4 regions of the Microbacterium sp. PAMC21962 genome follow, and region 4 is predicted to be linked to each of the others. Evidence: predicted binding sites of a transcription regulator. Region 4 holds the regulator's gene; each other region holds the start of a gene.

Region 1 (7,729 bases), 1.6 Mb from region 4:
GGTCGTCGGCGTAGACGATGTAGCCCGCCGCGGTCAGGGCCGCCGCGACGTGCGCGTAGCGTCCGGCGTGCTCCCCGACGCCGTGCAGCAGCTGCACCACGCCGCGGGCGACGGGATCGTCGGGCCCCGGCACGTAGACATCGAAGACGATGCGGATGCCGTGGGAATCGGTGAACGAGCGTTCTTCGCGCCGCGCCGCTGCCATGGTGCGAGTCTAGGGGTTGGGATTCGCCAGATAGCTAGATAAGCTAGCCATTCATGAAGGACGTCACGTCTCGTCGGTGGTTCGGTCTGGTCTTCATCAGCCTCGCCGTCGCGCTCATCATCGTGGATTCGACGATCGTCAACGTCGCGATCCCCGCCATCGTCACCGATCTGGACATCTCGTCGACACAGGTGCAGTGGGTGCAGGAGGCCTACACCCTCGTCTTCGCCTCCCTGCTGCTGCTGTTCGGGTCGCTGGCCGACCGCATCGGCCGGCGCCGGCTGCTGCTGATCGGCGTCGTGCTGTTCGCGGGCTCGTCGGTCGCGGCGGCGCTCTCCCCGACGGGCGACCTGCTCATCCTCTCCCGGCTCGTGCAGGGCGTGGGTGGGGCGATGATGCTGCCGAGCACCCTGTCGCTGCTGAACGCGACCTTCCATGGCCGCGAGCGCGGCATCGCGTTCGCGGTGTGGGGGTCGACGATCGGCGGGATGGCGGCGGTGGGCCCGCTGCTCGGCGGCTGGCTCACCACCTCGTTCTCGTGGCGATGGGCCTTCGGCATCAACATCCCGCTCGGGATCGTCATCGCGATCGGCGTCCTGTGGGCGGTCGCGGAGTCGCGCGCCGCGAACGCGCCGTCCCTCGACGCCGTCGGCGCCGTGCTGTCCGTCGTCCTGTTCGGCGCCTTGGTCTTCGGGCTCATCGAGGGGCGCACCCTCGGCTGGTGGGAGGTGAACGACGCCTTCACGGTCGGCGGCTGGAGCTGGCCCCTCCCCCTGTCCCCCGTGCCCCTCGCCTTCCTCCTGGCCGCGCTCGCCGCCGTCGCGTTCGTGACGTGGTCGCGACGTCAGGCGCGACGCGGCCGGCCGACGCTGCTCGATCCGCGCCTGTTCTCGATCGCGACGTTCCGCAGCGGCAACATCGCGGCGCTGGTCGTCGCCCTCGGCGAGTTCGGCATCATCCTGTCGCTGCCGCTCTGGCTGCAGTTCGTCCTGGGCTTCGACGCCCTCCAGACCGGACTGATCCTCATCGCCCTGGCGGCCGGCTCGTTCGTCGCGAGCGGGTTCGCCGGGGCGTCCAGCGGCCGCATCAGCCCGGTGCTGATCGTGCGTGCGGGCCTCGTCGCCGAGATCGTGGGCGTCGCCGCGGCCGGGCTCGTCGTGGGCTGGGATGCCGGGACGCAGACGGCGTGGCTCTGGCTGCTGCCGGCCCTGTTCGTCTACGGCTTCGGCGTCGGCCTGGCGACCGCGCAGCTCACGGGCGTCATCCTCCAGGACGTGCCCGTGGAGCTGTCGGGCCAGGGATCGGGCACGCAGTCCACGGCCCGGCAGGTCGGGTCGGCGCTCGGCATCGCGATCCTGGGAACCGTGCTGTTCTCCGGCACCGCCGGCATCCTCTCCTCCGCGCTCGACGCGCGCGGGCTGCCCGCGCAGGAGCGGGATCAGATCGTGTCCGCCGTCGTCGACAGCTCCGGCGGGGCGATCGCGGGCCTCGCCGCGAACCCCGAGACGGCTCCGATCGCGCAGGACGCGAAGGCGGCGTTCTCCGATGCCACGCGCTTGTCGGCCTTCACCGCCGCCGGCTTCCTCGTGATCGGGCTGCTCGCGACGATCCCCCTCGGACGCGAGGGGCGCCGCGACGAGGAGACGGAGGACAAGGATATTTAGCATGACTAATGAGCTATGCTAAATATCGGAATGAGCACCGATACCACCCCCGCCGCACCCGAACTGTCCACCGCCGCCTCCGATCTGCGGATGGCGACCTTCCGCCTCGCGCGACGTCTGCGCTCGCAGCGCGCGGTCGACACGATGAGCGACGGCCAGTTCGCCGTGCTCGCGGCCCTGTCGGTGCACGGCCAGCACACCCTCGGCGAGCTCGCCGACCGGGAACGGGTCTCGGCGCCGTCGATGAACCGCACCGTGAACGGGCTGGAGGAGTCGGGCTACCTCACCCGCACCGCCGACGCGGACGATCGCCGCAAGGTGAACATCGCGCTCACCGACGCCGGCCGCGCGGTCGTGGACGAGACGGTGCGCCGCCGCGACTCGTGGCTCGAGCAGGCCCTGTCCGAGCTCACCGACGAGCAGCGCGACCTCCTGAGCGCCGCGGCCGAGCTGATGCGCGAGGTGGCCGCGCGATGAGCTCCTCCGCGATGTTCCGCTCCTTCTCCGTCTTCAACTACCGCGTCTGGTTCATCGGCGCCCTCGTCTCCAACATCGGCGCATGGATGCAGGCCACGGCGCTCAGCTGGGTCGTTCTCACCCAGCTGACGCACAACGACGCGGGCGCCATGGGCGTCACGATGGCGCTGCAGTTCGCCCCGCCGCTGCTGCTCGTGAGCGTCACCGGCTGGGTCGCGGACCGCTTCGAGCGGCGCCGCCTGCTGATGGTGACGCAGGGATCGCTCCTGGTGCTGGGCGCGACCATCGGCATCCTGGTCCTCAGCGGCGTCATGACGCTCCCGCTCATGTACGTGTTCGCCTTCGCGCTCGGACTGGTCGCCGCGTTCGACAACCCGGCGCGGCAGGCGTTCGTCTCCGATCTGGTCGACCGCGAGAACGCATCGAACGCGGTCGCGCTGAATGCGGCATCCTTCAACGGCGCCCGCATGATCGGGCCGGCCGTCGCCGGCATCGTGATCGTCGCGGTCGGCACCGGCTGGGTGTTCCTCGTGAACGCCGTCACCTTCCTCGCGATGATCGTGGCCCTGCGCCTCATCCGCTCCGAGGAGCTGGTGCCGCGGATCACGGCGCCGGGCGCGTCGCGCCTGGCCGACGGGTTCCGCTACGTCGGCGGGCGCCCCGACCTGGTCGTCACGTTCATCATGGTGTTCCTGCTCGGCGCCTTCGGCATGAACTTCCCGATCTTCGCCTCGACGATGGCGCTCGAGTTCGGTCGTGACGCCGACGGCTACGGCCTGCTCAGCTCGATCCTCGCCATCGGCTCGCTCGCCGGGGCCCTGCTGGCCGCGCGCCGCGATCGCGCGCGCATGCGCCTCGTGATCGTCGGCACGGGGATGTTCGCGGTCGCGGGCACCGTGTCGGCGTTCATGCCCGACTACTGGCTGTACGCCCTCACGCTGATGTTCACCGGGTTCGCCGTCGTCACGACGCTCACCACCGCCAACGGCTACGTCCAGACGACGACCGATCCGGCCCTGCGCGGCCGCGTGCTGGCGCTCTACATGGCGATCCTCATGGGCGGGACGCCCATCGGCGCCCCGATCGTCGGCTGGGTCGCCGCGGAGTACGGCGCCCGCGCCGCCATCCTCCTCGGCGCCGCGGCGGCACTGGTCGCCTTCGCGATCGGGTTCGGCTGGCTCCTCTGGTCGGGCCGGCTGCACCGCCACGAGTCGCGCCGTTTCGCCCTCTCCCTCGACGAGACGCGACCGCTGACCGTCGTGGCGCCCGAGGAGTTCAGCGACGAGGTTGCCGGGACGACGCCGATCTCGCTGCCCGACCCGACGCGGCGGTAAGCGGCGGATGCCGCGAGCCCACGGGGTCCGGCATCGATGTCGCTCTTGCGTGTTTCGAATGTTTGTTCTATAGTGGGGTGAAGAAACCCCGCGCGTGCCCACCTTCTGTTGCGGGTCCTGCCCTCCGGTTGTGGCCGGGTCAGGGGTGATGATGCACGCGCTGACGAGTACCCGTGAGGGTGATACGACCTGGCCCGGGTTGGATGCGCTGGTGGCCGGTGTGGTGGATGCGCGGCGTCGGGCGGCTCAGGCGCAGGCCGCGGAGGCGAGGTTGCTGGCCGCGGCAGTGGATGTGGTCGCGGAACGTGCCGCGGTGCTGAGGCAGGAGGCGCAGCAACAGGGGCGGTCGGTGAAGTCGTCGGACGCGGATCTGCCGGTGCGGGAAGTCGCGTTGGAACTCGCGATGGCGCTCCGGGTGTCGGATCGGGGTGTGCAACGGCGGATGTCGGAGGCGTACCTGTTGACGACCCTGTTCCCGCGGACGTTTGAGGTGTGGGCGGGCGGGGAGATCGATGCCGCTCATGCGTGGGCGATCAGCCGCACCGGCACGATGTTGACGACCGAGGAAGACCGGTCACGGTACGAGACCCTCGCCCTGGAGGCAGCCCGGTCGGAGTCGCCTGCGCGGATGAGCGCGGCGGCGAAGGCGATCGCAGCGACCATCGACCCGGCCGCGTTCACCGAGGCCGCGCAGCGCGCGTATGAAGAACGCTCCGTCCGGTTGTTCCCTCTCGACGATGGGATGGCCCGGTTGATCGCGGATCTTCCCGCGCCGCTCGCCCACGCGATCCACGACACCCTGACCGCCCGGGGCCGGGCGATCCTCGACCAGCCCGACGAGGACACTGAGTCCGATGCCATCACTGGCGTCGATATCGATGTGAACACGCGCGTCGCCGGGGGCACGAGCGACACCCGCCGTGGCGAGACACTCATCACCAGCTCCGTCCGCGCCACCGACGCGACCTGCACGACCACGCCGATCGTGAAGGACTCCCGCACTCTGGCGCAGGTGCGCGCGGACATCCTCACCGACCTGCTCCTGACCGCCACTGCCTCCACCCGCGCCACCGGTGCCGGAGTGGAAGCGGTGACGGCGCAGATCCAGGTGACGGTCCCTGCCCTCACCCTCGCCGGTGACCCCGACGGAGGCCCGGCCCTGCTCACCGGGTACGGGCCCATCGACCCGGGGCTTGCCCGACGCCTGGCCGCCCTGGCCCCCGGGTGGGATCGGGTGTTCACCGACCCGGCCACGGGCATCCCCGTCGCCGTCGACCGCTACCGACCCAGTGCGGAAATCCGCCGCTACCTGGCTGCACGGGATGAACGCTGCCGCACCCCCGGCTGCACCCGCCCCGCCCACCGGTGCGACCACGACCACACCACCGCAGCCGCAGAAGGCGGCCCCACAGCACCCGACAACCTCGCCCACCTCTGCCGCCGCCACCACACCGTCAAACACCACACCGCCTGGCAGGTCCGACACCTCGGCCACGGCACCCTCCAATGGACTTCACCCACCGGACGCCACTACGAAGACCACCCACCCAGCCGCGTCCGATTCGTCCCCACCACCGCCACACCGGCCGAGCCACCACCCTTCTGACGCCGCGCGTCGCGGGCGCCTCGGGCGTGTTGCTCGAGGATGGTGGGGCTCGATGTCGAGGTGAGCGGGAACCATACGATGGGGAAATGGACTTCCTCGCCGCTCCAGTTCTCGGCAATGAGTTCGTGCGTCTGGAACCGCTCAGCGCGGCGCATCGCGCCGACCTGGTCGACGCCGTTCGAGTGGGCAATATGTGGGAAGCCTGGTACACCCACATCCCCTCGCCGGACGAGATGTCGGGGACCATCGAGAAACGTCTCGCCGCGCACGCCGAGGGCTCGATGGTTCCGTGGGCTGTGATCGATGCCGCCTCCGACCGTGCCGTCGGCATGACGTCGTACCTGAACATCGAGCCGACGAATCGACGCCTGGAGATCGGAGGCACGTGGCTGGGCAGGAATGCGCAAGGAACAGGGATCAACCCCGCCGCCAAACTGTTGCTGCTGAGTCGCGCGTTCGACGATCTGGGCTGCGGGGCGGTCGAGTTCCGCGCGCACTGGCACAACCGGCAATCCCGCACGGCCATCGAGAAGCTGGGCGCAAAGCAAGACGGCGTGTTGCGTAACCACACGGTCTTCGAGAACGGGACCATCCGCGACACGGTCGTGTACTCGATCATCGACGGGGAATGGCCGACCGTGAAGTACGGCCTTCAGGAGCGCCTCAATGCCCTCCGCTCCACCGAGAGATCGCGCTAGCACAGGCAGGTTCCGGCGACACGCCCTACCGCGACTGCGCGACCAGTCGCCGCACGACGGGGGCGTATCCCTCCGCCGACACGGTGACCGTGATCTCTCCCTCACCCGCGGCGCGCACCACGGCGAGCGCGCGTCCGTCGTGCGTGCGACGCGACGGACCGGCGAACGACTCCGTCGTCTGCGCACGGCTCGACCCGAGCGCCGCCAACTCGCCCGCGCCGGTCACCTGAACCGTCACCTCCGTGTCGCGGTCGCACACCACGGCGCCGTCCGTACCGGTATCGGCACTGGCTTCAGCGGCATCCGCGAGCTCGATCACGAGATGGGCGAGGCCGCCGTCGGCGTCCACGGCATCCTGTTCGGCACGAACGCGCAGCGCGAGCGCGCCCGCGGTGACCAGGTCGGTGCGACCCACCTCCACCCCGCCACGCCACGCGATCGCCACCAGCCGCCCCGGGCGGTAGTGCGTCTCGAACCGCGCGATGAGCGGCCGCGGGTCGCCCACCGGCGCCCGGCCGATCAGGCGGTCGCCGTCCGCGTCGACCAGACGCAGCTCGACCTCCTCGGCATCCGCGTACACGTCGACCGTCACCGGCGCACCCGCCTCGACGGCCCACGACCACGACGACACGACGTCGTCCCACGACCAGGGCGTCTTCTCCACCGGCCGGCCGTGGTGCGCGGGCCGGTGCACGGCGATCGCCGGCGCGCGGCGCAACCCGAACGCGATCTCCCGGTAGAAGGATGCCGGGGTGCGCCGCCCCGTCAGATCGATGTCGCCGCACTGCGCGAGCAGATACGGGTACGGCCCGGCCGTGCCGGTCGAGCGGTACCCGTCGACGTCGGTGTACTCGACCCGACCGATGCCGGCCTCGCCGACGTAGTCCCACCCGGTCCAGGTGAAGTCGCCGATGACGTGCGGCAGCCGGCGCACCTGCTCCCACAGGTGCGCGATGCGGTCGGGGAAGGTCTCCGAGCCGACGATGATGCGGTCGGGGAACAGCTCCGCGTCGAGCTCGTAGCGGGCATCGCCGTAGTTGAAGCCGACGACGTCGAGCACGGCGGCCGACTCCTCCGTGGAGCGGGTGATCAGCTCCGACGCGTTCGCGGCGGCCATCTGCGCGCCGAGTCCGGCCATCATCGTGTTCGGGTCGGTCGCGGCGATCTCGCCGAGGATCTCCGGCAGCCGCTCCATGTTCGCGATCACGCCGTTGATGCCGTTGGTGACGTAGCGGGTCGGGTCGAGCCGGCGGAACTCCTCGGCGATGCGCCGGCTCCACGTCGCGCCGTGCGGCGTCGCCAGCTCGAGGATCTCGTTGCCGATCGAGTACAGGATGACGCTCGGACGGTTGCGGTCCTTCGCGACGAGCGCGGCGACCGACGCGGACCACCGGCCGTCGAAGCCCACCGACGCGTCGAAGCCCGTCTTGGCGCGCGTCCAGACATCGCTCAGCTCGTCCATCACGAGCATGCCGTGTCGGTCGCAGGCGTCCAGCAGCGCCCGGGAGGCGGGGTTGTGCGCGCTGCGGATCGCGTTGAACCCGGCATCCTTCAACAGCCGCACGCGCCGGTCCTCGGCGTCGGGGTGCGTGATCGCCCCGAGCGCGCCGTTGTCGTGGTGGACGCACGCGCCGCGGAGATCCACCACGACGCCGTTGATGCGCAGACCGTGCTGCGGGTCGAGCTGCAGGCGCCGGATGCCGAAGCGGACGGCATCCTCGTCGAGCACCGCACCGCCGCCCTCC
Region 2 (7,729 bases), 1.4 Mb from region 4:
CGGCCCATGCCGCCGCGCAGGGTGGCCCTGCGGGCCCGGGGCGGCTCGGTGCCGTCCTCCGACCGTGCCGGGAGAAGTTGGTCGACGGCGCCGCCGAGCGAACCCGCCCGCGTCAGCGCTGCGCTGAGGCCGGGCACCGCGAGGTCGACGTCGATCTCGTCGGGGTCGACTCCCCAGGTGCCGATCGTGAGGGGGGCCACGAGCCGGTCGCGGATGCGCGCTCCCATCCGTGTGCGCACGAGGGCGCCCAGGCGACGCTCGCGGCCGATCGTCAGCGGAGGCCGCAGGCGGTCCAGGTAGGCGCGCCAGACGCCCGCGCTTCCCACGAGGCGGCGCACAGCCGGCGCCCACACGTTGGCGGGGATGCCGGCGCGGTTGGCGGGCAGCGGCACGACGTGCAGACCGTCACCGGCCGCGACGGCGACGGCGACGCTCTCGTCGGCCGCGGGCTCGACGTCGGCGCGCAGCTCGAGCTGGTCGATCAGGTCGGCGAGGGCGGGGGCGGAGAGCGAGAACACCTCGGCGGCCAGGTCGATGTCGATCCCGTCGAGCGTCGCGGTCTCGATGGCTCCACCCACGCGGGTGCCGGCTTCGAGGAGGACGACCGGCATCCCGATGCGCGCGCACTCCCACGCGGCCGTCAGGCCGGCGATCCCCCCACCGACGACGACCACGCGGGTGGCGCGGGCACGGTCGGCGAGGGTGGGTTCGGCGCGCTCGGACACGTCCCCATCCTCCCATCCCGTCTGCGCCGGGGCGCCCGCGCACGACGTGACCCGTGCGTGGTGCTCAGAACGGTGGTGGGTCGTCGGTGTGCGGCACGAATCGGACGCGTCCGGGTGGGTGGTCGTGGTAGTGGCGTCCGGTGGGTGATGTCCATTGGAGGGTGCCGTGGCCGAGGTGTAGGACCTGCCAGGCGGTGTGGTGCTTCACGGCGTGGTGGCGGCGGCACAGGTGGGCGAGGTTGTCGGGTGCTGTGGGGCCGCCGTCTGCGGCTGCGGTGGTGTGGTCGCGGTCGCAGCGGTGGGCGGGGCGGGTGCAGCCGGGGGTGCGGCAGCGCTCATCCCTCGCAGCCAGGTAGCGACGCAGCTCCGCGGACGGCCGGTACCGGTCGACGGCGACGGGGATGCCGGTGGTCGGGTCGGTGAACACGCGATCCCAGCCGGGTGCGAGCCCCGCCAGCCGGCGGGCCATCGTCGGGTCGATGGGGCCGTACCCGGTCAGGATCGCCGGGCCTCCGTCGGGGTCGCCGGCGAGGGTCAGCGCGGGCACGGTGACCTGGATCCGTGCGGTGATGGCGTCGAGGCCGGCGCCGGTCGCGGTCGTGGACGGGGTGCTCGTGAGGAGCAGGTCACTGAACACGTCCGCGCGGACCTGATCGAGCGTGCGAGCATCCGTCCCGCCGGTGGGACCGGTCCGCAGACACTCACCACCCGCATCGCCGCCGCCTACATCGCCGCCATCAGCATCGTCGTGACCACCGTCGCCGTCGGGATCACCGTCAGCCGGCTGGTCGAGGATGCCGCGGGCACGGGTCGTGAGGCTGTCGTGGATCGCCTGGGCGAGCGGGGCGGGAAGATCCGCGATCAACCGCGCCATCCCGTCGTCGAGGGGGAACAGACGCACCGACCGGGAGTCGTACGCGCGGCGGGTGGCCTCGGTGAACGCGGCGGGATCGATCGTCGCCGCGATCGCCTTCGCGGCCGCCGCCATCCGGGCCGGGGACTCCGACTGCGCGACATCCAGAGCGAGGGCCTCGAATCGGGCGCGGTCGGCCTCGGTGCGCAGCAGCCCGCCCGTGCGACCGATCGCCCACGCGTGACCGGCATCGATCCGCCCCTGCCCCCAGATCTCCAGCGTGGTCGGGAACTGCTCCCGCAGCAGGTACGCCTCCGACATCCGTCGCTGCACACCCCGATCCGACACCCGCAGCGCCATCGCGAGCTCCAACGCGACTTCCCGCAACGGCAGATCAGCCTCACCCGACCGCACCGACCGTCCCTGCTGCAGCGCCTCCTGACGCAGCAGCGCCACCCGATCCGCGACAACATCGACCGCCGCCGCGCACAGCCGCGCCTCCGCCGCCTGCGCCCGCGCCGCACGACGGCGCGCATCGACGACGCCGGACACCAGCACGTCCAACGCCGGCCACACCGATCCCGGCGATCCCGGCGCCTCCACCACAGCGCGCATGACTCCCCCACCGGCACACGCCGGAAAACACGACCCGCATCACGAAGGGGGCACGCGCGGGGCTTCTTCATCCCAGTATAGAACAAATCTTCGAATGCCGCACGCAGGAACGCGGGAGCGCGGACCTAGAGTGGAGCCGTGCGGCTCACCTACTTCGGCGGTCCGGCGTGGGATGCCGGCCCCCTGCCGGCGCGCGGACGCGGGCAGGAGGCACTTCTCTTCCGTCTCGCCGTCGACGCGGGCGCCGTCGTGTCGGTGCGGGCGCTGGCCGACGACCTCTGGTCGTTGGATGCGCCCGACGACCCGCGCGCCGCGCTGCAGTCCCTCGTCTCGAGGCTGCGCCGCGCCCTCGGGGCCGCGACGATCGCGTCGGTGTCGGGCGGCTACCGTCTCACGATCGGCCGAGACGAGATCGATCTCACACGCTTCCAGGATCTCGTGTCGGAGGCCCGGGCCGCGGGCGACCCCGCCGCGGCGGCCGCGCTCGCACGCCGAGCGATCGCCCTCTGGGTGGGCGATCCGTGGGTGCCGGACGGGTTCGACTGGGCCCTGCGCGACCTCCTCGAAGACCGCGCCCACGCGGAGCGCCTCGTCGCCGCGGACGCCGCCGCACCGGCCGCACCGGACGCCCCCGCCGCCTCCCGTGCGCCCGCCCTGCCGGCGGCGCTGACGCCGCTCATCGGCCGCGGCGACGAGCTGACGACCATCGCGGCGCAGCTGCGCGCGGAGCGGCTCGTCACCGTCATCGGCCCCGGCGGCGCCGGCAAGACCACGCTCGCCCTGGAGACGGCGCGCCGAACGCCCGACACGCTCTTCGTCGAGCTCGCCCCGGCCGCGGCGGCCGAGATCTGGGCGGCCATCGCGGCGTCCGCCGGCCGCGGCATCCGGCTCGGCGAGACCCCGCCGCGTCGCGAGGAGAGCGACCGCGACCGCGTCGTCGAGGCCCTGCGCGGCCGCGACGTGCTCGTGGTGCTCGACAACTGCGAGCACGTCAGCGCGGCCGCGGCGGCCGTCGCGCGGGATCTGCTGGCCGCCCTGCCCGCGGCGCGGATCCTCGCGACGAGCCGCGAGCCCCTGGGCGTGCCCGGCGAGGCGTTCGTCGCGCTGGGACCGCTGCCCGACACCGACGCCGTCGAGCTCTTCGAGCGGCGCGTGCGTGCCGCGCGCGGCACGCCGCCCGACGCCGCCGACGCGGAGACCACCGCGCGCATCGTCCATCGGCTCGACGGGCTCCCGCTCGCGCTCGAGCTGGCGGCGGCGAAGGCCCGCACGCTCACCCTCGCGGAGATCGACTCCGGCCTCGACGACCGGTTCGCTCTCCTGGGCTCGGGGCCCCGCGTCGCCGATCCGCGGCACCAGACCCTGCGCGCCCTGATCGACTGGAGCTGGGAGCCGCTGCCCACGGACGAGCGGACGGCGCTGACGGCGGCATCCGTCTTCGCGGACGGTGTCGGCGTGCGGGATGCCGCCGCCGTCGCCGCCGCGTTCGGAACGCGACCCGAGGCGTTCGACGCCCTCGTGGACCGCTCCCTGCTGACGCGCACGCACGGGCGGTTCCGCCTGCTGGAGACCGTTCGCGAGTACGGCCGCGAGCGTCTGCGCGCGGAGGGCCGCGAGCGCGAGGCGCAGATCGCCGCCGCGCGCGTGCTCGCGGCGCTCGGCGGCCAGCACGAGCAGCAGCTGCGCGGGCCCGGGGTGCGCGACGGGCTCGCCTGGTTCGACGAGAACGACGAGTCGCTGTCCGCCGCGATCCGGCTCACCCAGACCGACCCCGACCTCGGCGACCTCGGCCGGTCGCTCGTGCGCGCGACCGTGTGGCCGTTCTTCATGCGTGAGCGATTCGGCGAGCTGCGCGGCGCGATCGAGCGGGTCGCGCACACCGACGGCGTCCCCGAGAGCGAAGCGGCCGTCGTGCTCGACGCACTGCTGCTCATGATCCCCTCCTTCACGGTGGCGGCCTCCGCCGATCCGCTCCCTCCCGCCGAGGTGGACCGCTTCGCCCGCCGCGCCGCCGAGATCTCGACGGGCGCCGCCCGGCACCCCTCCGAGCTGTCCCTCGCCGTCGCCGCCCTCCTGCGGGCGGCGTCGCGCTCGCTCATCGAGAGCGGAGGCCGCCGCATCCGGTCGTGGAACTTCTCGGCCCACGACGAGGCCGCCGCCGATGCGCCGCCCTGGACGCACGCCTTCCTGGCCGTGCTCGACGCGGCATCCGCGCAGAACAGCGGCGACATCGCGACCCTCGAGACGGCGAGCGCCCGGGCCCTGCGGATGTTCGAAGACCTGCAGGATCCGTGGGGCCTCGCGCTGGCGAGCCAGCTGCGCTCCGAGTGGCTCGTGCTGCAGGGCCGCCTCGACGAGGCGCTCGCGGTGTCGGACGCGGCGGCGGAGGGGTTGGCGGGCCTCACCTCGATCTGGGACGTCATCCAGCAGAGTTCGCTCACCCTCGGCATCCTGGCGCGGCTCGGACGCTTCGACGAGGCCCAGCAGCGCCTGGAGGAGGTGCGACGCCTCGCCGAGCTCGACGGATCCAGTCGTGCGCTGTTCCAGTACCACTCGACGGCCGCCTCGCTCGCGATCGCCGCCGAGGATGCGGAGGCGACGCTTCGCCATCTGGAGGCCATCCCCGCCGCCGCGATCGGCGACCCGCAGCCGCAGCTGCAGGCCTGGGCGGGTGCCCGCCGCGCCCAGGGGCTGCTGCTGCTCGGACGGACGGACGAGGCGCGCGACGCCTTGCGCGAGACCCTGCCGGTCGCCTTCGCCGCCGACGATCAGCCGATCGCCGCCGACGTGGTGCTCGCGACGGCGGCGTGGCTCGCCGCGGTCGGCCGCACGGATGCCGCGCGGCGGGCGTTCGCGGCATCCGTGCGTCTGCGCGGCGGCGCCGACGTCACCGACCCCGCCTTCGCGCGGCTGCGCGCCGTGCTGGGCGATCCCGATCCGGCACTGCCGCTGCGCGACGCAGAGGACGGCGGCGAGGACGTGGATGCCCTCGCCGCCTTCCTCGACTGACCCCGCGGTCGGTCAGGCCTTGCGCATGTAGGCGCGCACCGTGAGGGGCGCGAACACCGCGACGATGACCGCAGCCCCCACCAGCGAGGTCCAGAAGTCCGTCCCGACGGTGCCCGCGTTGGCCAGGTCGCGCACCGCCGTGACCAGGTGCGAGATCGGGTTGATGCTCGCGAACCAGGCCAGCGGCGCGGGCAGCGAGTCGATCGGCACGTAGGCGTTCGACAGGAACGTCAGCGGGAACAGGATCAGCATCGAGATGCCCTGCACGCTGGAGGCGGTGCGGGCGACGACCCCGAAGAAGGCGAAGATCCAGCTGATCGCCCACGAGCAGGCGATCACCAGCAGTCCCGCCGCGACCACGGCCCCGAGGCCTCCGGCCGGACGGTAGCCCATGAGGAAGCCCACGACGAAGGTGATCGTGGTTGCGATCGCATAGCGGAGGGTGTCGGCCAGCAGGGCGCCCGACAGCGGGGCGATGCGGGCGATCGGCAACGACCGGAACCGGTCGAAGACGCCCTTGTCCATGTCCTCGCGCAGCTGCGTGCCGGTGACGACGGAGGTCGTGATGACGGTCTGGACCAGGATGCCGGGAATCAGCGCCGGCAGGTAGCTCTCGACGTTTCCGGCGATCGCCCCGCCGAAGATGTAGGCGAACATCAGCGTGAAGATGATCGGCTGCACCGTCACATCGACGAGCTGCTCGGGCGTGCGGCGGATCTTCACGAGACCGCGGTAGGCCATGGTCAGGGTGTTCTCGACCGTCTGGCGCAGGCTCGTGCGGTTCGACAGGCGACGCTCGGATGCCGGGGTGATGGGGGTCAGGGCGATCGGGGTCGGGCTGATGGTGGTCATGCGCGGACCTCCGTGGTGGCGGCGTTGGCGGTGGGGGCGTCGGCGGACGCGGGGTCGGTGGCCGCGGCATCCGCCGGTCGGCCGGTGATGGTGAGGAACACCTCGTCGAGCGTCGGCTTCTGCACGCTCATCTCGGTGAGGTGGATGCCGGCCTCGCGCAGGGTGATGAGCAGGTCGGCGACCCGGTCGGGGTCGGCCATCGGCGCCGTGATGCGCGCGGCCTCCGGCGACAGCGCGCCGCGCACGCCGAGCACCTGCGCGATCGCGCGGAGGGCGTCGTCGGTGTCGGCGGCGTCGGCGAGCCGCAGGATCAGCGAGGAGGTGCCGACCGACGCCTTGAGGTCGTCGGCGGTGCCCTCGGCCACGACCCGGCCGTGATCGATCACGGCGATCCGGTCGGCCAGCTGGTCGGCCTCGTCGAGGTACTGCGTCGTGAGCACGACGGTGGATCCCGTCGCGACGAGCTCGCGGATGGTGTCCCACATCTGTCCGCGCGTGCGCGGGTCGAGGCCCGTCGTCGGCTCGTCGAGGAAGATGAGCGGCGGCTGCGCCAGGAGGGATGCCGCGAGGTCGAGCCGGCGCCGCATGCCGCCGGAGAACTTCTTGAGCGGCCGGCGCGCGGCATCCGTCAGGGCGAAGCGCTCGAGCAGGTCGGCGGCCTTGCTCTTCGCCTCGGCGCGGGACAGGCCCAGCAGCCGGCCGAAGATCATGAGGTTCTCGGTCGCCGACAGGGTCTCGTCGACCGACGCGAACTGGCCGGTGACGCCGATGAGCTGGCGCACGACGTTCGGCTCGCGCATCACGTCGTGGCCGAAGATCTCGGCGCGGCCGCCGTCGGGACGCAGGAGCGTGGCGAGCATGTTGATGGTGGTGGTCTTGCCGGCGCCGTTGGGGCCGAGCACACCGTAGACCGTGCCGGCCTCGACCGTCAGGTCGACGCCGTCCACGGCCCGGTTGTCGCCGAAGACCTTCACGAGGCCTTCGGCGCGCACCGCGAGGGTGGGTGTGGAAGTGGAGGAAGTGGTCATGTCATCCACTGTGCGCCGGAGGCGCTGCCGCCCCGCTGTCACGAGCAGGATGCCGCTGTCACGGCGCTGTCACGGTGCGTCTGCGGGTGACACACTCGATGTATGAGCCTGCACATCACCGACGACCCGGCCGCCGACACCCTGCTCACCGACAACCCGCTCGCGCTGCTGATCGGCATGCTGCTCGACCAGCAGGTGGCGATGGAGACGGCGTTCAGCGGCCCGTTGAAGATCGAGGAGCGCATCGGTGCCGTGGATGCCGCCACCATCGCCGGCTACGACCCCGACGCGCTCGTCGCCGCCTTCCAGCAGTCGCCGGCGGTGCACCGCTACCCCGGGTCGATGGCGGGTCGGGTGCAGACCCTCTGCCGCACCCTCGAGCAGGACTGGGGCGGGGATGCCGCGGCGCTGTGGACCGAGGGCGACCCCGACGGCCCCACCGTGCTGAAGCGGCTGAAGGCGCTGCCGGGCTTCGGCGAGCAGAAGGCCAAGATCTTCCTCGCCCTGCTCGGCAAGCAGTACGGCTTCACGGGCGCCGGATGGCGCGAGGCGGCCGGAGCCTACGGCGAGGAGGGGTCGTACCGGTCGGTCGCGGACATCGTCTCGCCCGACTCGCTCGCCAAGGTCCGCGAGTTCAAGAAGGCGGC
Region 3 (7,729 bases), 1.3 Mb from region 4:
CGGAGGCGTACTTCACGCACACGGCGGGCCTGCGGGTCGTTTCGCCGTCGACGGCGAACGACGCGTACTGGATGATCCAGGATGCCGTGCGCTCCCCCGACCCGGTGATCTTCCTCGAGCCCAAGGCGAAGTACTGGATGAAGGGCGACGTCGACGTCGACGAGCGGCCGCTGCCGTTGCACGCCTCGCGCCTCGTGCGCCGCGGCACCGACGTCACGCTCGTCGGCCACGGCGCGATGGTGACGACGCTCCTGCAGGCCGCCGCGCTCGCCGAGAGCGAGGGCACGTCGTGCGAGGTGATCGACCTGCGCTCGCTGTCGCCGATCGACTACGGCCCCATCCTCGACTCGGTGCGCCGCACGGGCCGCATGGTCTACGCGCAGGAGGCACCGGGATTCACCTCGGTCGGCTCTGAGGTCGCGGCGACCGTCATGGAGCGCGCGTTCTTCGCGCTCGAGGCGCCCGTGCTGCGCGTGTCGGGCTTCGACGTGCCGTTCCCGCCCGCCAAGCTCGAGGGCACGTACCTCCCGGATGCCGACCGCATCCTCGAGGCCGTGGACCGCGCCCTCGCCTACTGAACGTCCGCCGCGAAGGAGAACCACGACATGAGCGAGCAGATCTTCCACCTGCCGGACGTCGGTGAAGGACTCACCGAGGCCGAGATCGTGCAGTGGCGCGTCGCGCCCGGTGACGCCGTCGAGGTCAACGACGTGCTGGTCGAGATCGAGACCGCGAAGTCGCTCGTCGAGCTGCCCTCGCCGTTCTCCGGCACCGTGGGCGAGCTGCTCGCGCCCGAGGGGCAGACCGTCACGGTCGGCGCGGCGATCATCACCATCGCCGGCGACGCGGGGGATGCCGCGGCATCCGCTCCCGCCCCGGCCGAGCAGGCCGCGGCATCCGACGACGACGGCGGTGCGGTGCTCGTCGGCTACGGCACGGGTGCCGGGGCCACCTCCCGCCGCAAGCGCCCCGCCGAGCGGGGCGAGACGGTGCGTGCGTCGGTCGGCGTGGTCGCCAAGCCGCCGGTGCGAAAGCTCGCGCGCGACCTCGGGGTCACGCTGTCGGAGGTCACCCCGACCGGTCCCGCCGGGGAGGTCACCCGCGACGACGTCGTGCGCCACGCCGAGCAGGCGAGCGTCTTCCGCAACATCGCGACGCCGGTCGCTCCCGCCGAGCGCGAGCAGACGATCCCGGTCTCCGCGCCGGCGCCCGCCGCTCCGCCCGTGGGCGAGCGCGAGGAGGCGATCCCGGTCAAGGGCGTGCGCAAGGCCACGGCATCCGGCATGGTGCGCTCCGCCTACACGGCGCCCCACGTCTCGGTGTGGACCGATGTCGACGCGACCCGCACGATGGAGCTCGTCAAGCGGCTGAAGGCCTCGCCCGACTTCGCCGACATCAAGGTGTCGCCCCTGCTGATCATGGCGCGCGCCGTGATCTGGGCGGTCCGGCGCACGCCCCTGATCGGCGCCGCGTGGATCGACAAGGAGGACGGCTCCGCCGAGATCCGGGTGCGCAACTACGTCAACCTCGGCATCGCCGCCGCGACGCCCCGCGGCCTGCTCGTGCCGAACATCAAGGACGCGCAGGACCTGAACCTCCGCGAGCTCGCGAAGGCGCTCGAGAAGCTGACGCTGACCGCCCGTGAGGGCAAGACGACCCCGGCCGACCAGCAGGGCGGCACGATCACGATCACGAACATCGGTGTGTTCGGGATGGATGCCGGGACCCCGATCATCAACCCGGGGGAGTCCGGCATCGTCGCGATGGGCACGATCCGCCAGAAGCCGTGGGTCGTCGACGGCGAGGTGCGTCCGCGGTTCGTGACGACGGTCTCGGGCTCGTTCGATCACCGCGTCATCGACGGTGACGGCATGAGCCGGTTCATCGCCGATGTCGCGTCGATCCTCGAGGAGCCCGCGCTGCTGCTCGACTGATCGAGCGGGCCGGCTGCGCCACAATGAAGGCATGCTGAGCGTCTTCGTCGCCGCGCTCGCGGCGCTCGTCCCGATCACGAATCCGATCGGCGCGGTCGCCGCCTACGCGGGTCTGGCGGCGCATCTCGACGAGGCGGACCGCCGCCGGCAGTCGTGGCTCACGGGCGTCTACGTCGCGGTGATCCTGACCGTCTTCGCCCTTCTCGGCACGCTGATCCTCGAGTTCTTCGGCATCTCGCTCGGGGCGCTGCAGATCGCGGGCGGCCTGGTCGTGATGCACGCCGGGTTCGGCATGGTCGTGCCGCGCGCTCTGGGGGCGGGGGCCTCGGATGCCGAGAAGGAGCACGCCGCGACGAAGACGGACATCAGCTTCTCGCCCATGGCGCTGCCGCTCATCGCCGGCCCGGGCGCGATCGGCGTCGTCGTCGGTCTTGCGGCGCGCAATCCCGGCATCCTGGACCGCGTCGCGATCGTCGCGGCCGTGCTCGTCATCGCCGCCGCGATCGCGGTGCTGCTGCGCTACGGGACGCCCCTCACCGAGAAGCTCGGTGCGACGGGCGTCGGCGCCATCACGCGCGTGATGGGCTTCCTCATCCTCGCGATCGGCGTGGAGATCCTCGTGCACGGTCTCGCGGCGGCGTTGCCGGGCCTCGCGTGAGCGGACCGTTTCGATGTCGCTCTTGCGTGTTTCGAATGTTTGTTCTATAGTGGGGTGAAGAAACCCCGCGCGTGCCCACCTTCTGTTGCGGGTCCTGTCCTCCGGTTGTGGCCGGGTCAGGGGTGATGATGCACGCGCTGACGAGTACCCGTGAGGGTGATGCGACCTGGCCCGGGTTGGATGCCGTGGTGGCCGGTGTGGTGGATGCGCGGCGGCGTGTGGCTGCCGCGCAGGCCGCGGAGGCGAGGCTCCTGGCCGACGCGGTGGAACTGGTCGCGGAGCGTGCCGCGGTGCTACGTCAGGAGGCGCAGCAGCGGGGTGGGTCGGTGCGGTCGTCGGATGCGGATCTGCCGTTGCGGGAAGTCGCGTTGGAGCTCGCGATGGCGTTGCGGGTGTCGGATCGGGGTGTGCAACGGCGAATGTCAGAGGCATACCTGCTGACCACCCTCTTCCCGCGGACGCTTGAGGTGTGGGCCAGCGGGGAGATCGATGCGGCTCACGCGTGGGCGATCAGCCGCACCGGCACGCTTCTCACCTCTGAAGCAGACCGGTCACGGTACGAAACCCTCGCTCTGGAGGCGGCCCGGTCGGAGTCGCCTGCGCGGATGAGCGCGGCGGCGAAGGCGATCGCGGCGACCATCGACCCGGCCGCGTTCGCCGAGGCCGCGCAGCGAGCGTACGCGGAGAGGTCCGTGCGTCTGTTCCCTCTCGACGATGGGATGGCCAGACTGATCGCGGATCTTCCCGCCCCGCTCGCCCACGCGATCCACGACACCCTGACCGCCCGGGGTCGGGTGATCCTCGATCAGCCCGACGAGGGCAGCGACGGTGCCGCGGATGCCGCCGACGCGGATGCCCTCGCCGATGTCGACACCGGTGTGAACACGCGCGTCGCGCGGGGCACGAGTGGCGGCCCGTGTGGCGAGAAGCTCATCACCAGCCCCGTCCGCGCCACGGGCCCCGCCCGCCCCATCGACGCGACCTGCACGCTCAAGACCACGACCATGCCCACGGCAACCGCCGTGAAGGACTCCCGCACTCTGGCGCAGGTGCGTGCGGACATCCTCACCGACCTGCTCCTGACCGCCACCGCGTCCACCCGAGCCACCGGCGCCGGTATCGAGGCGGTGACGGCGCAGATCCAGGTGACGGTCCCTGCCCTCACCCTCGCCGGCGACCCCGACGGAGGCCCGGCGATCTTGACCGGGTACGGCCCCATCGACCCGGGGCTTGCCCGACGCCTGGCCGCCCTGGCCCCCGGGTGGGATCGGGTGTTCACCGACCCGACCACCGGCATCCCCGTCGCCGTCAACCGCTACCGACCCAGTGCGGAAATCCGCCGTTACCTGGCTGCACGGGATGAACGCTGCCGCACCCCCGGCTGCACCCGCCCCGCCCACCGCTGCGACCGCGACCACACCACCCCCGCCAGCCACGGCGGCCCCACAGCACCCGACAACCTCGCCCACCTGTGCCGCCGCCACCACACCGTCAAACACCACACCGCCTGGCAGGTCCTACACCTCGGCCACGGAACCCTCCAATGGACATCACCCACCGGACGCCACTACGAAGACCACCCACCCAGCCTGGTGAGATTCGTCCCCGAACCCACCACGCCGGCCGACCCGCCACCCTTCTGAGCGGCGAGGGCCTTCCCGACGTGCACGACCGCGATCGACATCACGCACGCGGGCGCGCCGGCGGACGGCGGCGTCACCGCGCATCCCGACTCTCCGTCCGGCGTCAGCGCGGACGCGAGACCGTGCGAAAGCCCGCGTTGCCCATCGACGAGTCCGGCGTGTTCTGCGAGCGCGCCGAGTTCCGGTAGCGGTTGCAGTACGAGACGTGGCACAGATAGCTCCCGCCGCGCAGGACGCGGGAGGTGCCGGTCGCAGGCCCCGGCGGGTCGACCCGCGGCGAGCGCGCGTAGTAGTCGGGGTCGAACCAGTCTGCGCACCACTCCCAGACGTTGCCCACGGGCTGCCACAGGCCGTAGCCGTTGGGGGCGAACGAGCGCACCGGGGCGGTCGTGAGATAGCCGTCGTCCATCGTGTTCACGCGGGGGAACTCGCCCTGCCAGATGTTCACGGGCCAACCGTCGGTCCCGGGTTCGCGCTCCCCCCAGGGGTACTTCTCGGACGCCCGCCCGCCGCGAGCGGCGTACTCCCACTGCGCCTCGGTGGGCAGCGCGCGTCCGGCCCAGTCGCAGTAGGCGATCGCGTCGTTGAAGCTCACGTGGACGACCGGGTGGTCGGGCAGATCGTCGACCGTCGACGCGCGCCCTCCGGGATGCCGCCAGTCGGCCCCGCGCACGCCGATCCACCAGGGCGTTCCCGGCGCCCTGCCCAGCACGTCCTCCGCGGGGGCGGCGACCGCGAGGTGGAACACGGCGGAGAAGCCGAACGCCTCCGCGTCGGTGACGTAGCCGGTCGCCTCCACGAAGGCCGCGAAGGCCGCATTGGTCACGGTGGTCGCGTCGATGTCGAACGCGGCGAGCTCGACGGCGTGCACCGGGATCTCGCCGTCGCCGACGTTCGCATCGCCCGACGAGTCGCCCATCAGGAACGCTCCCGCCGGCACGTGGATCTGTTCGATGTCGTGAGCGGCGGCCCTCGCCGAACCGTCGTCCGCACGGCGCACGGGGCCGAGCGCGACGAACGCGTCGCGTCGCGGTCCTCCGCACGAGCAGTCCGGGCCGCACGACCCGCCGTCCTGTCCCGTCGTCATGGTGCCCCCGGTGTGTGCTGTGCGGTCAGGACGAGGACAGCGACGATCGCGGTGACGCCACCGCCGGCGACGAGCCCGGCCAGGACGAGCGTCAGCATCCCGACCGTGGGCACGACGCGATTGGCGGTCAGCTCGCGATACGTGTGCCGGAACCGTCGTTCGCTCAGGAGGTGGAGGGCGACGGCGGTGGCGATGATCGCGAGCGGGACCGGCAGCGCCCAGGGGCCGAGCGCGGACGGCAGCAGCCGCAGCGCGATGAGCCCCGCTCCGCCGATCGTGAGGAGGGTGCGCCGCCACGCCAGCAGCGTCCGCTCCAGCTGGAGCCCAGGGTCGAAGATCTCGGTCATGGCGATTCAGGCGATGAGGAGCCCGAGCACGATCAGCACGGTCACCACGGCGAGGACCACCGCGAGGGGGAGGGCGACGACGGGTACGGGCAGGGGCGTCTGCTGCCGCATCGCCCTCTCGGCCCGGCCCCAGCCCACCCACGCCAGCAGCGGCAGCGCGGCTCCGGTGGCGAGGAGGATGAGGGAGGCCGTCAGGCGCAGAACGGGATGCAGCGGAAGCCCGAGCGCTTCCAGCGCCACCCCGCCCGCGATGAGAGCGAGCGACGTGCGGATCCAGGCGAGGAACGTCCGCTCGTTCGCGAGGGTGAACCGGGGGTCGGGCTCCGTTCCGTGCCGGTAGATCCACCGGAGGGTCCGGCCTGCGCGCGGGTTCACCTGGTCTCGCCTTCTGCCGGATGCCGCGTGGTCTGTCTCTCCGAGAGGACGTAGGGCAGCGTCGCGTGCGGGGGATTGCGGCCCGCGATCAGCTGGGACAGGTGTTCGACCAGCGCCTCGCCGCTGGCTTCGGCCGTGACGCCGATGGTGGACACCGCGGGCGTGACGAGCTCGGCCAGCCCGACCTGCTCGCACGCGATGATCGCCAGGTCGTCGGGCACGAGGCGACGGCAGTGGTGGGCCGCGCGGACCGCACTGAGCGCGAGCGGGACGGTGCCCGCGATGATCCCGTCCGCCGGCGTGCTCGCTGACAGTTCGCGCAGCACGAGCTGGGTGGAGGTCGCGTCGGAGTACTGCGTCTGGAGGACGACGGCATCGAGGCCCGCTCGTTCGACCGCGGCGCGGTAGCCGGCTGCCCACCGCGCACCCACGTAGGTGTCGGCGTCGCCGATGAGCAGGATCGGCCGCCGCGACCCGTTCTCGATGAGCCGGGTCGTGGCCGCGTCGGCGATGGACGTGAAGTCCACCCCCACGCCGAACAGGTCGTCTTCGGGGAGGCGGCCGGAGATGACGATCGGCGTTCCGCCGGCGCGGGTCTCCGCGATGACAGCGCCCGCGCGGGAGCGCGACACGTCGTCGCCCGTGGAGATCACGATCCCGTCGACGCCCTGACGAGGAAGCTGACGCAGGAACGTGATGAGCCGCTCCTCGCTGTGATCGAGATCGCAGAGCAGCACGTTGAGGCCGCGTGCCTCCGCGGCGCGCGCGACCGCTTTCGCGACGGCGCTCTGGAACGGCTGCGACGCATCGCCGACCAGCAGTGCGATGGTGTCGAAACGTCCCGTGCGCAGGCCGCGGGCGCGGCTGCTCGGCCGGAAGCCGAGCTCGTCGATCGCGCCCTCGACGCGGGCGATCGTGTCGGCGGGGACGAGGTCGGGATGGTTGAGGACGCGTGAGACCGTGGTGCGCGAGACGCCCGCCAACGCGGCGACGTCCAGGATGGTGGCCGTCCCCGGGGAAGGGGCCGACGGAGAGGTGGCCGGTCGCGATGCAGCCATGCGAGTTCCTCCTCACGTCGTGGTCACACCACGGTATCCGGTGGACGTTCGCGTTCCCGACGGTGGGGCGGAATCGAACACCGCTTGCATGATGCCCTGTTGATCCCCTACCGTAGCGGAATCGATTCCCGGAATCGATTCCAGCGATATTTTTCCCGCCCCGCCTCACACTGGAGTGACCGATGAACCGACCGCACCACCCGCGAGTGCTCACGAAGCAGCAGATGTCGACCCGCGCCCTCGCCGGCGCCACGATCGGCTCCATCCTCGAGTACTACGACTTCTTCGTCTTCGGAACGCTGTCCGCCCTCGTCTTCGGGCGGGTGTTCTTCCCCCAGGACAACCCCGGCGTCGCGTCGCTCCTCGCGCTGGGGACCTTAGCCGTCGGCTTCATCGCCCGTCCGCTCGGCGGCATCATCCTCGGCAACTTCGGCGACCGCATCGGCCGCAAGCGGATCCTGCTCTTCAGCTTCATGCTCACAGGTGGCGTCACGCTCATCATCGGATTCCTGCCGACCTACGCCCAGGTCGGCGTCGTCGCCCCGATCCTCCTCGTCGTCCTGCGTGTCGCGCAGGGCGTCGGCATCGGAGCGGAGTGGAGCGGCGCCGCCCTCCTCGCCGTCGAGC
Region 4 (7,729 bases):
CGCGCCGCGAGGGTGGTCCCGCGCACGTCGAGGCCGACCGCGATCGCGTCGCCGTAGCGGCCGATGACGTCAGCCGCCCATTCGGGGTTCTCCAGCGCCGCCGTGCCGAGGTTGATGCGCGCCGCACCGGAGTCCAGCGCCGCCTCGAGCGTGGCGTCGTCGCGGATGCCGCCGGACAGCTCGACCTGCACACCCTTGAGCTGCTTGATGACCTTTCGGAGCACGGCGGCGTTGCTGCCACGGCCGAAGGCGGCGTCGAGGTCGACGAGGTGGATCCACTGCGCACCGTCGCGGGCCCAGGTGAGGGCCGCCTCGACGGGATCGCCGTAGCTGGTCTCGGTGCCGGCCTCGCCCTGCGTGAGGCGCACGGCCTTGCCGTCGGCGACGTCCACGGCGGGAAGCAGGATCAGTTCAGGGGTCGACGCGAAATCGTTCATGGCTCCAGGAAGGGGTTCAGTGACCGCGCACTGCGGACACGGTGACACACAAGCAGAGAGACTACCGGGCCGACGGCAACGCCGAGATCCAGTTGCCGAGCAGACGGATGCCGGCTTCGCCGCTCTTCTCGGGGTGGAACTGGGTCGCCGACAGCGGACCGTTCTCGACCGCCGCGAGGAACGGCGAGCCGTAGTCGCACCAGGTGAGCGCCGGCTCGCGGAACGGCCGCGTGACCTCCAGGGTCCAGTGCTGCGCCGCATAGGAGTGCACGAAGTAGAACCGCTCGTGCTCGATGCCGCGGAACAGCGTCGTCCCCTCCCCCGCGCGCACCGTGTTCCACCCCATGTGCGGCAGCACCGGGGCGTCGAGTTCGGTGACCGCGCCCGGCCACTCGCCGAGCCCCTCGGTCTCCTCGCCGCGCTCCACCCCGTGCTCGAACAGCACCTGCATGCCGACGCAGATCCCCAGCACGGGCAGGCCGCCGGCGAGGCGCCGCTCGATGATCTCGTCGCCGCGGGTCGCGCGCAGCGCGTCCATCACGGCACGGAAGGCGCCGACTCCGGGCACCACGAGACCCGCGGCATCCTGGATCAGCCCGCGATCCGCCGTCAGTCGCGCGTCCGCCCCGGCGGCGACGAGCGCCTTGACGGCGGAATGGACGTTGCCGGATCCGTAGTCCAGCACCGCGACCAGCGGTCGCGTGCCGACCTGCGCGTCGCCGTCCGTCACAGGGCTCCCTTCGTACTGGGGATGCCGTGCACGAGCGGATCCTGCGCCTTCGCCTGGCGGAACGCCCGGGCGAACGCCTTGTACTCCGCCTCGGCGATGTGGTGGGGGTCCCGCCCGCCGAGGACCGTCACATGCACTGTGAGCCCGGCGTTGAAGGCCAGCGCCTCGAAGGTGTGGCGCACGAGCGAGCCGGTGAAGTGGCCGCCGATGAGGTGGTGCTCGAAGCCGACGGGCTCCCCCGTGTGCACGAGGTAGGGCCGTCCGCTGATGTCCACGACGGCCTGCGCGAGCGCCTCGTCGAGCGGCACGAGCGCGTCGCCGTAGCGCGAGATGCCGCTCTTGTCGCCCAGCGCCTGCCGGATCGCCTGGCCGAGCACGATCGCCGTGTCCTCGACGGTGTGGTGGGCGTCGATGTGGGTGTCGCCGGAGGCGCGCACGGTCAGATCGGTGAGCGAGTGCTTCGCGAACGCGGTGAGCAGGTGATCGAAGAACGGGACCGTCGTGTCGATGCGGCTCTGCCCCGACCCGTCGAGATCGAGCTCGAGCTCGATCGTGGACTCGCTCGTCGCGCGCCGGAGGGAGGCGGTGCGGGGGGCAGAAGTACTCATGCGCCGAGTCTACCGAGCGCCCGCGCGACCGCTTCCGCGTGTTACCGGCGCGCGCTAGCGCGCGGTGGCTCCGCCCGGGCCCAGCGAGGCGAGCGCGTCGAGGAACGCGGTCGACTCCTCCTCGGTGCCGGCCGTCACCCGCAGGCTGTGCGGGATGCCGACGTCGCGGATGAGGACGCCCCGGTCGTAGAGGGCCTGCCACGTGGCGGCCGGGTCTTCCACGCCCGCGAAGAGGACGAAGTTCGTCCAGCTCTCGAACGGGCGGTAGCCGAGCGCGTCGAGGGTCGCCGAGATGCGGTCGCGCTGACCGACGATGTCGTCGACCATCGCGAGCATCGCGGGCGCGTGCCGCAGCGCCGCTGTCGCGGCGGCCTGGGTGAGCGCGCTGAGGTGGTACGGGAGGCGCACCAGGCGCAGGGCGTCGATCACAGCGGGGTCGGCGGCGAGATAGCCGACACGGGCACCCGCGAACGCGAAGGCCTTGCTCATCGTGCGCGACACCACCAGACGCGGACGATCGGGCAGGAGCGTGAGCGCCGAGCGCGAATCGCGCGGCGCGAACTCCTGGTACGCCTCGTCGACGATCACGATGCCGGGCGCCGCGTCGTACACCGCCTCGATGACGTCGAGGCCGAGCGGGGTGCCGGTCGGGTTGTTCGGCGCGCAGAGGAAGACGATGTCCGGCTGGGCGCGCTCGATCTGGGCAGCGGCGTCCTCCGGGGCGAGGGTGTAGTCGACGCCCCGGGTGCCGTGCGCGTAGGTCGCCCCCGTCGCCCGCGTCAGCAGCGGGTACATCGAGTAGGTGGGAGCGAAGCCGAAGGCGGTGCGTCCCGGACCTCCGAAGGCCTGCAGCAGGTGCTGGAGGACCTCGTTCGACCCGTTGGCGGCCCAGATCTGAGCCGCCGACAGGCCGTGACCCAGATACTCCGCGAATCCCTCGCGCAGAGCCGTGAACTCCCGGTCGGGGTACCGGTTCACCTCGCGCAGCGCGCGCGCGACGCTGTCGAGGATGTCGTCGGCGACGTCCTCCGGCACCGGGTGGGTGTTCTCGTTGACGTTCAGCGCCACCGGCAGCGGCGCCTGGGGCGCCCCGTAGGGTGTCAGCCCGCGCAGATCGTCGCGGAGGGGAAGGTCATCGAGTCGGACGCTCACCCTGAACATCGTAGACGGCGCACTGCACGGCGCGGCGCCCCGAGAGGGCTCCCGGCGCCGGGAGCATCAGCGCCCGGCGCTGTACTCCGCCGGGATCGCGACGCTCTGGCCGATGTCGAGGCTTCCCGACGGCAGCGCGTTCAGCCGCATGATCGCGTCGACCACGTCGCGCGGATCGGCATCGGGCGCGACGGCGTGCGCGATCGACCAGAGCGTGTCACCGGGCTGCACCGTGACGTGGGCGAAGGAGACCCCGGAGCCGTTCTCGTTCGAGGCGAGCGCGCCACCACCGGACAGGATCGCGATGCTGAGGGCGATCACCGCGGGCACGGAGGCGAGCACCGCGAGGACCCGCCGACCCCGTGCCGTGAGACGCAGTCGCGTCGGGGCGTTCGTCGTGCGGGCGTTCGTCGCGCGGACAGTCGTCATCGGGGTCGCCGCGACGAGACGGCCGCGGGGCGAGGCGCCGAGGATGTCGATCGTGGTCATGGGTTCCTCCTCAGGACGGGTGTCTCCGGGTGTCGAGAGATTCGCATCCGATCCTCGGCCGGGAGGGCCGGATGCGAATCTCTCTTCCGAATGTATCTTCGATGGTGTTCGGGTGTCAAGCACACGGTTCTCGCAGATGGATCGAAGGCGACACGCGGGCGCGTGCCGGTCGAGGCTGCGAAAACCGGATACGGTTTCGACAAGACGACCCCATCACCTACCTCCGACATTCGAAGGCGACGCCTTCGGGGGGACGCGATCGAAGGAGCGCGCGACATGGCCGAGAAGCCTCAGACACGCAGGCGGAAGAGCCTCAGCGACAAGCAGCTGAAGATCCTCGAGGTGATCCAGACCTCCATCGCCCGCCACGGCTACCCGCCGAGCATGCGCGAGATCGGCGATGCCGTCGGACTGAAGTCGCTGTCGAGCGTGACCCACCAGCTCAACCAGCTGGAGCTCAGCGGCTACCTGCGCCGCGACGCGGGCAAGACCCGCGCGATGGAGGTGCTCATCGACCTGCCCGGCGCGGCCGCGGAGAACCCCGCCGACCTCGCGCCCGCCCTCGGCGATGCGGCCCTCGTGCCGCTCGTGGGCCGCATCGCCGCCGGCGTGCCGATCACCGCCGATCAGCAGGTCGAGGAGATCTTCCCGCTGCCGCGACAGCTCGTGGGCAAGGGCGACCTGTTCATGCTCAAGGTCAGCGGCGAGTCGATGATCGACGCCGCCATCTGCGACGGCGACTGGGTCGTGGTGCGCTCGCAGCCGACGGCGGACAACGGCGAGATCGTGGCGGCGATGCTCGACGGCGAGGCCACCGTCAAGACCTTCCGCCAGCGCGACGGCCACACGTGGCTGCTCCCCCGCAACTCCGCGTTCGAACCGATCCTCGGCGACGACGCCGTGGTGCTCGGCCGCGTCGTCGCAGTTCTGCGCGCCGTCTGAGGATGGCCACCGCGCGCGGGGTGGCGTCGACGGCGGTGATCGTCGTCGCGGCGGTCCTGCTGCCCCTGTCGATCGTCAGCGGATGGGCGCGGACGCAGCTCGTCGACGAGGACGCGTTCGCGGCCACCCTCGCGCCGCTGTCGCAGGCCGTCGAGGTCCAGGACGCCGTGATCGCGGCATCGACCACGGCGATCGATGAGCGGCTCGACACGGCGGCGCTGACCGGCACGGTCATCGACGGCCTGATCGACCTCGGCATGGGCGACCGCGCGGCGCAGGCGCTGCGGCGCCTGGAAGGCCCGGCGGCGACGGCGCTGCAGCAACTCGTGCACGTCGCCGTGGCCGACGCCGTGCGCTCGGACGCGTTCAGCACCGTCTGGGAGCAGGTCGTCCGCCGCTCCCATCGGGCACTGACCGTCGCGGCGACCTCCGACGGCGGCGGCGTCGTCGTGCAGACGGCCGACGGCCTCGGCATCCAGATCGGCGCGATCGTCGCGGCCGTCGAAGAGCGCCTCGTCGCGCAGGGCGCTCCGCTGGCTCCGTTCATCCCCGAGGTCGACCACGTCGTGATCATCGGTTCGGGTGACACCCTTTCGGCGATCCGGACGGGTTACGCCGTCGGCGTCGCTCTCGGCGGGTGGATGCCGGTGGTCACGGCCGTGCTGTTCATCGGCGGGGTCGTGCTCGCGCGACGCCGCGCCGCCGCTCTCGCCCGGGCGGGCGTCGCCGCGGGGATCGGGACGGCGATCCTGCTGATCGCCGCGGGGGTCGGCCGCCCGTGGGTGGCGTCCTCCGCGACGCAGGCGGACTTCTCCTCCGCCGCGGCGCTCGCGATCTACGACCGGCTCCTCGCCGGCGCCGTGGGCACGGCCGTGGTGGTGCTGATCGTGGCCCTCGTCCTCGTCGGAGCGGGCTGGCTCGCCGGCGCGTCGCCGCGCGCCGTGGCGCTGCGCCGACGCGTGGCCCACCGGTGGGCTCACCGGACAGACGAGGCGGCCGCCGACGAGCCCACCGTGTGAGAGACGGCCTCAGTCCTCGTCGCGGTGCGGCTCCCGCTCCGGTGCGAGGACCGGCGCCAAGGCGACCCACGCCTCGGCGCGGACGAACACCGGGACGGCGGCCCGCGCCGACACGTCGACGGTGACCACGCGTCCGCCGGTCAGCGCCGCGCCGGTGCGCGCCTCGACCCACGATCCGGACGGCAGGTACACCGGCCACTCCCGCGCCCCGGGCTCGAGCACGGGGGCGACGAGCAGGTCGCTGCCCAGCATCCACTGCAGCGGATGCCGCCACACGGCCGCATCGGTCGGGTGGTCGAAGTACAGGGGGCGCATCATCGGCACCGCCGAGGAGACGGCGCGCGCCGCCGCCTCGGCGAGGTACGGCACGAGGCGCTCGCGCAGCCGGACGAGCGCGCGCACCTCGGGGATCACCGCCTCGTCGCCCGTCCGCTCGGCGATGTTCCACGGCGTGCGGTCGTTGGAGGGCAGGCGGTGATGGTTGAACTCGGAGTGGTACTGCATGATCGGCACGAACACGCTCGCCGCCATCGCGCGCACGTACAGTTCCGCGTCGGGGATGGGACCGGAGAAGCCCGCGATGTCCCAGCCCCAGTAGACGATCCCACAGGATGCCGCGGAGAGCCCCGCGAGCATCGACCAGCGGAACGCCTCCCACGTGGAGTTCTCGTCTCCCGCCCAGTACGCCCCGTGGGCGGGTGAGCCGGTGAAGCCGGCGCGACTGAAGGTGACGGGAGCCTTGCCCGCCGACTCCAGCAGCCGACCGTACGCGGCGGCGTAGGCCACGGGGAAGCGGTTGTTGGCGACGTCGCCGGACGAGCCGTCGAGGTAGACGAGATCCTCGCCCCACGCGTGCTCCCCGCCGTCGGTCTTGAAGCCGTCGATGCCGACCTCCTCCACGAGGTAGCGGCGCTTCTCGGTCCACCACGCGGCGGCACGCTCGTCGGTGAGGTCGGGCATGAGCGAGAGCGGGAACCACCACCCGCGGTTGCGGTACGGCCGCAGCGTCCCGTCCGGAGCGCTCTCCCGGATGACGACGCCCTCAGCGAGCGCGGCGCGCGCGTCCGCGGCCGCCTGGCCGGTGGGATGCGGTCGGAGCTTGAGCAGCGGGATCTGCCACAGGTGCACACGCACGTCGTGCGCATGCAGGGTGTCGACCATGCCCTTCGGGTCGGGCCAGGCGCCGTCGGCGGGGAAGGTGAAGTCGGCCAAGCGCATCGGGCCGCCGTCCTCGCGCACCGCGTACTGCGCGTCGCGGAAGATCGTGAAGCTCTTCTCGTCGCTCCATGCCTCGATCACCACGTTGCGCACGGGGATGTCGTGCTCACGGTGGAGCGCCATCTGGCGCTCCACCTCGGCCTGCGTGTTCCACTCGTTGCCACTGGCCCACAGCCCGAACACCCAGTCGGGAAGGACGCGGGGGCGTCCGGTCTCCGCGAGGAAGGCGTCGAGCACGGTCGTGGGATCGCCCGTGTACAGGGCGAGCGAGAGCGCGGCCGGCGCGCCGGAGGCGGCATCCACGTCGGCCTCGATCACCAGGCGATCGGAGACCTGCTCTCCGATGTCGAACCACACGCGACGCGACGTGCGCACGTGCAGCCCCCAGCCGGCGCCGCCCACGACGTGCGCGAACGGCATGGGCAGGTAGGTGCGCCGGTGCGCCCCCTGGCTCTTGTACTGCTCGAACACGACGGCGTCCAACTGCGCCCCGCGGTGATCGAGCGCGTCGTAGCGTTCACCGAATCCGGTGACGTGCTCCCCCGGCGCGAGCGGGAGGGCGAAGCGCAGGCGGTGGATCCGCTCGCCGTCGTCGAGCACCTGGAGCGTGCCCGGCACGACGTCCACGGCGGTCCCCTCGACCGCGAGCGCCGCGGCATCCGCGTCGCGCCACGCCGCGACCCGGGTCTCGAACCAGCGGGTGGAGCCGCCGCGGTCGGTGCCGGCGGCGGCGAACCGGTAGCGCAGCACGCTGCCGGCCGGCGGAGCCTGAAGCTCCACCTGCCATCCGCCCGCGGCCCGCGCGGTGCGCGCCTGGGCCGAGGCGAGGTGCCCGCCGTCGACGGCCTGTCCGCGCGACGACCGGGCGACGCGCGCGAGCGGGAGGATCACCGCGTCGGCGCCGTCCACCCGCAGCTCGACCGTGACCGCGTCGATGTCTCCCGACGTGCGCACGCCGAGGCGCAGCGGCTCGCCCGCCACCGGCTGCACCGGACTGCGCTGCTCGGTGTCGTCGGAGTAGGGATGCCCGGACCCGGAGGGACGATGACGGATCATGCCGCGAGCTCCCCCCGGTCGACACCCAGCTCGACGGCCAGGCGCAGCACCATCGCATGACTCCACAGCAGCGGGGTC

The links. The regulator LexA, encoded in region 4, represses DNA repair genes until DNA is damaged. The targets are predictions, from matches to a motif close to TCGAACANNTGTTCGA.
Region 1: KY498_RS09405 (HNH endonuclease signature motif containing protein) is a predicted target of LexA. The motif match lies at 3,735-3,750, and genes of this name have one in related genera.
Region 2: KY498_RS10200 (HNH endonuclease signature motif containing protein) is a predicted target of LexA. The motif match lies at 2,272-2,287, and genes of this name have one in related genera.
Region 3: KY498_RS10865 (HNH endonuclease signature motif containing protein) is a predicted target of LexA. The motif match lies at 2,624-2,639, and genes of this name have one in related genera.

The regions. Positions count from the first base shown of each region.
Region 1 is NZ_CP080381.1:1,939,578-1,947,306, forward strand. It holds gene KY498_RS09385 (alpha/beta hydrolase) at 1-205, opposite strand, end outside; gene KY498_RS09390 (MFS transporter) at 259-1,869, shown strand; gene KY498_RS09395 (MarR family winged helix-turn-helix transcriptional regulator) at 1,900-2,346, shown strand; gene KY498_RS09400 (MFS transporter) at 2,358-3,680, shown strand; gene KY498_RS09405 (HNH endonuclease signature motif containing protein) at 3,829-5,286, shown strand; gene KY498_RS09410 (GNAT family N-acetyltransferase) at 5,373-5,984, shown strand; gene KY498_RS09415 (glycoside hydrolase family 2 TIM barrel-domain containing protein) at 6,010-7,729, opposite strand, start outside.
Region 2 is NZ_CP080381.1:2,125,114-2,132,842, forward strand. It holds gene KY498_RS10195 (NAD(P)/FAD-dependent oxidoreductase) at 1-725, opposite strand, end outside; gene KY498_RS10200 (HNH endonuclease signature motif containing protein) at 790-2,193, opposite strand; gene KY498_RS10205 (AAA family ATPase) at 2,332-5,202, shown strand; gene KY498_RS10210 (ABC transporter permease) at 5,215-6,054, opposite strand; gene KY498_RS10215 (ATP-binding cassette domain-containing protein) at 6,051-7,082, opposite strand; gene KY498_RS10220 (HhH-GPD-type base excision DNA repair protein) at 7,185-7,729, shown strand, end outside.
Region 3 is NZ_CP080381.1:2,257,920-2,265,648, reverse strand. It holds gene KY498_RS10880 (alpha-ketoacid dehydrogenase subunit beta) at 1-578, shown strand, start outside; gene KY498_RS10875 (dihydrolipoamide acetyltransferase family protein) at 606-1,934, shown strand; gene KY498_RS10870 (MarC family protein) at 1,966-2,592, shown strand; gene KY498_RS10865 (HNH endonuclease signature motif containing protein) at 2,718-4,235, shown strand; gene KY498_RS10860 (formylglycine-generating enzyme family protein) at 4,339-5,322, opposite strand; gene KY498_RS10855 (DUF202 domain-containing protein) at 5,319-5,669, opposite strand; gene KY498_RS10850 (YidH family protein) at 5,676-6,044, opposite strand; gene KY498_RS10845 (LacI family DNA-binding transcriptional regulator) at 6,041-7,102, opposite strand; gene KY498_RS10840 (MFS transporter) at 7,285-7,729, shown strand, end outside.
Region 4 is NZ_CP080381.1:56,606-64,334, reverse strand. It holds gene priA (bifunctional 1-(5-phosphoribosyl)-5-((5-phosphoribosylamino)methylideneamino)imidazole-4-carboxamide isomerase/phosphoribosylanthranilate isomerase PriA) at 1-437, opposite strand, end outside; gene hisH (imidazole glycerol phosphate synthase subunit HisH) at 499-1,167, opposite strand; gene hisB (imidazoleglycerol-phosphate dehydratase HisB) at 1,164-1,775, opposite strand; gene KY498_RS00270 (histidinol-phosphate transaminase) at 1,830-2,936, opposite strand; gene KY498_RS00265 (LysM peptidoglycan-binding domain-containing protein) at 2,994-3,416, opposite strand; gene lexA (transcriptional repressor LexA) at 3,693-4,358, shown strand; gene KY498_RS00255 (hypothetical protein) at 4,361-5,377, shown strand; gene KY498_RS00250 (TIM-barrel domain-containing protein) at 5,387-7,651, opposite strand; gene KY498_RS00245 (glycoside hydrolase family 15 protein) at 7,648-7,729, opposite strand, start outside.